2 regions of the Tardiphaga sp. 768_D3_N2_1 genome follow, and region 1 is predicted to be linked to the other one. Evidence: riboswitches for the same ligand, from Rfam matches in the RefSeq annotation. Region 1 holds a riboswitch; the other holds the start of a gene.
What was found. A riboswitch is a leader RNA that binds a small molecule or an ion and turns the genes downstream of it on or off. The one in region 1 is predicted to bind S-adenosylmethionine.

Region 1 (3,410 bases):
AGTTGGTATGGCGATAACAAGACCTCTAACGGAACGGATGACGATTTTTTAACGGCAATAACGGAGTAACCCGCCTCAACTTCAACGGTTGCAATACGTATAGACATAGCAGCCGCCCGTCTCACGCAAGTCGCACTTATATTACCTATTTGAATTAGCTTTTTGCGCGCACTTCATGCGTGCATCGGCTTGCGATGCACGGCGGAAAGATGGCGCAGGACGCGGTATTTCTGCTCCCATCCTGCAGAAATCTACACGCGATCAGGGCTGTGCGGATTTATTCGCGCGGCTCAGCAGGAAAACGCCCTGCTCTCCGAACATGTTCCAGAACCACCACGGCGCATTGAGCCGTAGCGGGCGGCCATAGAGATCGAGCGCAACGGCACGCTCCATCTTCACGTTGATCTCGTCGCACAGGACAACGAAATCCTTGATGGTACAGAAGTGAATGTTCGGCGTGTCGTACCACGTCGCCGGCAGATTCTCCGTGCGCGGCATGCGGCCGCCGACAAGCAACTGCACGCGCATCTTCCAGAAACCGAAATTCGGAAACGACACGATAGCGCTGCGGCCGATGCGCAGCAGATTCTCCAGCACCACGCGCGGCTGCCGCGTCGCCTGCAGCGTCTGCGACAGAATCACATAGTCGAACGCATCGTCGGGATAGTTGATCAAGTCCGTATCGGCATCGCCCTGCACCACTGCGAGGCCTTTGCCGACACAGCGGTTGACGCCCTCGCGCGACAATTCGATGCCGCGGCCGTCGATGCCGCGGCTCTCCAGCAATTGCAGCAGATCGCCGTCACCGCAGCCGACGTCGAGCACCTTCGAGCCCGGCTTGATCATCTCCGCGACCAGAAGGTGATCGCCACGATAATCCTGCTTGCCGCGCGGCGCCGGCGTCGCCACTGCGGAGTTCAGCGGCAAGGTCTGTTGTGGAAACGCCATCTCTATGCCCCCGTCACAGGCAGGCCGCGCACGGAGGCTGCGGAGTTCAGGAATGCATCGGCGATATCGAGAAACTCGGGCACGTCGAGCAGGAAGGCATCATGGCCCTTGTCGGTTTCGATCTCCGCAAAGGACACGCGGACGCCGCCGGCATTCAGCGCATGCACGACGTCGCGCGATTCCGCCGTCGGGAACAGCCAGTCGGACGTGAACGACATCAGGCAGAAGCGCGTCTGCGTATCGCGAAACGCTTCCGAGAGCTTGCCGTTGTGATCGGCTGCGATATCGAAATAGTCCATCGCACGCGTCAGATAGAGATAGGAGTTGGCATCGAAGCGCTCGACGAAGGATGAGCCCTGATAGCGCAGATAGCTCTCGACCTGGAAATCCGCATCGAAGGAGAATGTCGGCAACTCCCTGTCCTGCATGCGGCGGCCGAACTTGCGGTGCAAGGCGGCATCCGACAGATAGGTGATATGCGCGGCCATGCGCGCAACGCCGAGGCCGCGATGCGGATGCGTGCCTTCCTCGAAATAACGCCCGCCGCGCCAGTCGGGATCGGCCATCACGGCCTGACGACCCAGCTCATGGAATGCGATGTTCTGCGCCGAATGCCGCGTACTGCAGGCGACCGCCAGCGCGGAAAACACGCGCTCCGGATAGGCCGCGGTCCATTGCAGCGTCTGCATGCCGCCCATGGAGCCGCCGACCACGCAGAACAGTTGGCCGATGCCGAGACTGTCGATCAGCATCGCCTGCGCGCGCACCATGTCGGGAATGGTGATGACCGGGAAATCCAGTCCCCAGATCTTGCCGGTGACGGGATTGGTCGAGGCCGGACCGGTCGAGCCCATACAACCGCCGAGCACGTTCGAACAGATGATGAAGTAGCGGTCGGTATCGAGAGCCTTACCGGGACCGACCAGCGTCTGCCACCAGCCCGGCTTGCCGGTGACCGGATGCGGATTGGCGACATGCTGGTCGCCGGTCAGTGCGTGACAAACCAGGATGGCGTTGGATTTGTCGGCGTTGAGCGTTCCATAGGTCTGATAGGCGATCTGGAACGGGGCCAGGTCGATGCCGCAGTCGAGCCGCAGCGGCTGATCCATGCGAAAACCCGCGACCAGCGAGGTTGGATGATCGGCTTCATGGCCGCGCTCATCGGGGCGGACAACCGGACTCTTCACCAGTTCGACATTTACCATCTTGATACCGGCCTCCTCAGGAGGTGCTCAAACCAAAACCGGAATCAGGCCATAAAAAACCCGGCCTGAACAAATAGTTCGGCCGGGATCAAACTGTCCCCGGCCTGTTTAGCGAGTTGTTTAACGTGGCTGCAAGCCGGCCGGCTCAAATGACCACGGAAGTGACAAGATATTAGTCCCACACCTGCATGCCGTCAATATGGGCAAACGAAGCTGTGGCCCGGTCAAATTGACCAACTGCCCTGCGGGAAAATCCTCCATGTTTTCTTTGCTTTCCGGCACCGTCTTACCTAATCAATGGCCGTGCCCGCCGGCTCTCCGGAGCCGGCCCGGCCAAGCTTGACGGGACCTATCACGCCTCCCGTCCCGAAGGTTTTGAACATGTCGAAATTACCACCCGCCCCGCCCTCGCTGGACGAACTGCGCAAAGAGATCGACAGCATCGACGCGCAGGTTCACGCCCTGTTGATGCAGCGCGGCGACATCATCGACCGGCTGATCTCGGTGAAGCAGACCCAGGAGGTCGGCTCGGCCTTCCGGCCAGCGCGCGAGGCCGACATGATGCGCCGCCTGGTGCAGCGCCATCGCGGCATCCTGCCGATCGACACCGTCGAGAGCATCTGGCGGGTGATCATCTCGACTTTCACTTACGTGCAGGCGCCGTTCTCGGTTCATGCGGATGTGTCGCTGGGCGAAAGCGCGATGCGGGATTCCGCGCGCTTTCACTTCGGCTTCACCGTGCCGTATGTCGGGCACTTCAGCGCTGCTGCAGCGGTCGAGGCCGTGGCCAAGTCCAAGGGCGATCTCGCACTGGTCTCGGCCACGTCCAGTCGCACGCCGTGGTGGATCCCGCTGGAAGCTCAGGGCGCGCCGAAGATCATCGCGCGCCTGCCGTTCATCGAACGCGCCGACCATCCGGCCGCGCTTCCCGTATTTGTGGTCTCGCGCGTCGCCGACAGCGCCATGGTGACCGAAGTCGAGATGTGGAGCGTACGGGTGTCGGGCTGGAATGCCGAAACCGCGCGTGCGCTGTCGCCGCTGGCCGAAATCGTCGCCGTGCCGGATACCGCCTTTGACGGCGCGGCGCTGCTGATCTCGATCACGTCGACTTCAAGCCTCGACAAGATCAAGTCGGCGCTGATCGAGGCCGGTGCCTCGGTGCGCTCCACGGCTCTCGTCGGCAGCCACGCAACCCGCTATACCGTGCCCGCCAACGGCGCACCGCGCTCGTAAGCCAATCTGACGTTCCGGAGTTGA
Region 2 (3,410 bases), 1.1 Mb from region 1:
GAAGCTTCTACTGTCTACCGCTGCTCTGGCCCTCGTTGCCCTGGCTGCTCCTGCGTCTGCTGCCGACCTGGCTGCGCGCCCCTACACCAAGGCTCCGGCCTATGCTCCGGTTGCTCCGATCTACAATTGGACCGGCTTCTACATCGGTGGCCACATCGGCGGCGCCTTCCCGGGTGAAGACAACGCGCTGATCGGCAGCCGCGATGGCACGTTCATGGGCGGTGTGCAGGGTGGTTACGACTACCAGTTTGCGCCGAACTGGGTGTTCGGTCTGGAAGCCAACTACAGCTTCAAGGACACCAACAGCAACTTCGACAATCGCGGCCTCGGTTCGGTGACCGGCCGTATCGGTTACACTTGGGGTCCGACCCTGGTATACGCCAAGGGCGGTTACGCCTGGGCTGACTCGCGCTTCACCAATGGCTTCGGCGGTGATGGCGGTCGCGATGGCTACACCGTCGGCGGCGGTCTCGAATACCTGTTCACCCAGAACTGGTCGGGCAAGGTCGAATATCAGTATTACGACTTCGGCAACGTCACCTTCCTGACGCCAGCTCTCGCTGTCGGCGGCTTCAAGAACGACGAGCACACGATCAAGGCTGGCCTGAACTACCGCTTCAACCTGGGCAACTTTGGCGCAGGCTTCGTCCAGTAAATTGGACGCATCTTCGTCTATTTGATCTCCAGAAAAAACTTAGGCCCGCAGCGATGCGGGCCTTTTTTTCGTTGCGTCTTTGAGTTCGTCAGCGATCACACCTTGAAGTGCTTCGAAAGCTTCAGGCTCTGGCCCTGGTAATTCGAGCCAATGCGCTGGCCATAGAGTGCATCCGGACGATCCAGCATCCGCTCATAGACCAGACGGCCGACGATCTGGCCATGTTCGAGAATGAACGGCACTTCGCGCGAGCGCACTTCCAGCACCGCGCGCGAACCTTTGCCGCCGGCGCCGTCATGGCCGAAGCCGGGATCGAAGAAGCCGGCATAATGCACGCGGAATTCGCCGACCAGCGGGTCGAACGGCACCATTTCGGCGGCGTAGTCCGGCGGCACCTGCACGGATTCCTTGGAGGCCAGAATATAGAACTCGCCGGGGTCAAGGATCAGCGTGCCATCCTTGCGCGCCGCGATCGGCTCCCAGAATTCATCGACGGCGTAGCCGCCACGGCGATCGATATCGACCACGCCGGTGTGCCGCTTGGCGCGATAGCCGACGAAGCCCGACGCATTCTCGCCGGAGAGGTCGACGGAGAGAGCGAGCCCTCCCTTGAGATCGGCCGTCTCGCTGTCGACCAGCGGATCCTGTGCGTGCAACTCTTCCAGCTCTTCGCTATCGAGCACCGCGTCGCCGACGCGGAAACGCACTTGGGAGAGCCGTGATCCTTCGCGCAGCAAAACGGGAAATGTCTTCGGGCTGATCTCCGCATAAAGCGGGCCGTGATAGCCGGCGCCGATGACGTCGAAACGGCGGGTGCCGTCAGCGATCACGCGCGTGAAGACGTCGAGGCGGCCGGTCGAGCTTTTCGGATTGGCGGCAGCGAAGATGTTCGGCGGCAGCGCGAGGCTCTCCAGCAGCGGCACGATATAGACGCAGTTGGTTTCCAGCACCGCGCCTTCGGAGAGATCGATCTCGTGCAGCTTCAATTCGTCGATGCGCTCGGCGACCGTGACATTCGGCCCGGGCAGAAAGCTGGCGCGGACGCGATAGGCGACGGGGCCGAGGCGCAGGTCGAGGCTGGCCGGCTGAATCTGGTTTTCGACGAAATCGTATTCGGGAAGGATCAGGCCGGCCTCGGCCATCGCCTCGATCATGCTATCGGGCAGAATTCCATCGGCATCGGGCGCGAGCGTAAACGGCACAGGTCTGGTCCTTCGGTCGTCTTTCGGGACAATACCCTGAAAAATCGCGACTTTACCGGCTATCTCAAGCCTGCCTTGACGGAAAGGGCAAGCGGGAATAGGAACACGGTTATCCCGTGGTGATTTGAGCCGGCCGGCTTGCAGCCACGTAAAATAAGTCGCTAAACAGGCCGGGGACACATGTCCTTCCAGCATGCGATCCCGGCCTGAGGACATCCGTCCAGGCCGGTTTTTTTGTGCCCGCGTCACGCGGGTACGTTGGAGGTCACATGTCTGAGAAGTCCTATCGCCCCGAAACCCGGCTCGTTCATTCCAGCGCCCTGCGTTCGCAATTCAACGAGACGTCCGAAGCCCTCTTCCTCACGCAAGGCTTCATCTACGAGACCGCCGAGGCCTGCGAGGCGCGGTTCAAGGGCGAAGACCCCGGCTTCATCTATTCGCGCTTTTCGAACCCGAACACATCGATGTTCGAGAACCGCATGATCGACCTCGAAGGTGCGGAGGCTGCACGCTCGACGGCCACCGGCATGGCTGCCGTGACCACCGCCATTCTGGCGCCGCTGCGGAAGGGTGATCACGTCGTCGCTGCGAAGGCGTTGTTCGGCTCCTGCCGCTACGTCATCGAAGAGCTGTTGCCGCGCTACGGCATCGAGTTCACGCTCGTCGACGGCCTCGATCTGGACCAGTGGCAGAAGGCGATGCGGCCGAATACCAAGTCGTTGTTCCTGGAAAGCCCGACCAATCCGACGCTCGATGTGCTCGATATCGGCGCCATCGCCAAGATCGCCCATGCCGGCGGCGCGCGACTGATTGTCGATAACGTGTTCGCGACGCCGCTCTGGCAGAGCCCGCTGGCGCTCGGTGCCGATGTCGTCGTGTATTCGGCAACCAAGCACATCGACGGCCAGGGCCGCTGCCTCGGCGGCATCATCCTGTCGTCAAAGGACTTCATCGACGAGCACATTCACAACTATCTGCGCCAGACCGGCCCCTCGATCTCGCCGTTCAATGCGTGGACATTGGTGAAGGGACTGGAGACGCTGGCGATCCGCGTCGAGCGGCAGACGCAGAACGCCGCGGCGATCGCGGACGTGCTGGCGCAGCATCCGAAGATCTCGCGGCTGATCTATCCCGGCCGCGAGGATCACCCTCAGGCGGCAACGGTGAAGAAGCAGATGCGTGCCGGTTCGACGCTGATCGGCTTCGAGGTCAAGGGCGGCAAGGCAGCGGCGTTCCGCGTCCTCAACGAGCTGAAAGTCGCCCGCATCTCCAACAATCTCGGCGATGCAAAGAGCCTCGTCACGCATCCGGCGACGACGACGCATCAGCGCCTGCCGCTGGAGGCACGACTCGAACTCGGAATCACGGAAGGCTTCATCCGCTTCTCCGCCGGCCTCGAGCATCGCGACGATCTAATCGAGGATCTCGAAGCGGCGCTCGCTAAGGCGTAAACACCACTCCGACGTTTCCGTCATGGCCGGGCTTGTCCCGGCCATCCACGCCTTGGCTACAAGTGAAGACGTGGATGGAGTTTTGTTGCACGTATCGGCGAA

Region 2: another riboswitch for S-adenosylmethionine. It lies ahead of AB8A27_RS27125 (O-succinylhomoserine sulfhydrylase); the one in region 1 lies ahead of metX (homoserine O-acetyltransferase MetX).

The regions. Positions count from the first base shown of each region.
Region 1 covers NZ_CP197245.1:4,637,795-4,641,204, forward strand. Annotated here, with positions in the region: gene metW (methionine biosynthesis protein MetW) at 262-948, opposite strand; gene metX (homoserine O-acetyltransferase MetX) at 951-2,153, opposite strand; SAM riboswitch at 2,241-2,320, opposite strand; gene AB8A27_RS21750 (chorismate mutase) at 2,535-3,386, shown strand.
Region 2 covers NZ_CP197245.1:5,774,715-5,778,124, reverse strand. Annotated here, with positions in the region: gene AB8A27_RS27135 (outer membrane protein) at 1-655, shown strand, start outside; gene AB8A27_RS27130 (2'-deoxycytidine 5'-triphosphate deaminase) at 751-1,857, opposite strand; SAM riboswitch at 1,964-2,043, shown strand; gene AB8A27_RS27125 (O-succinylhomoserine sulfhydrylase) at 2,127-3,308, shown strand.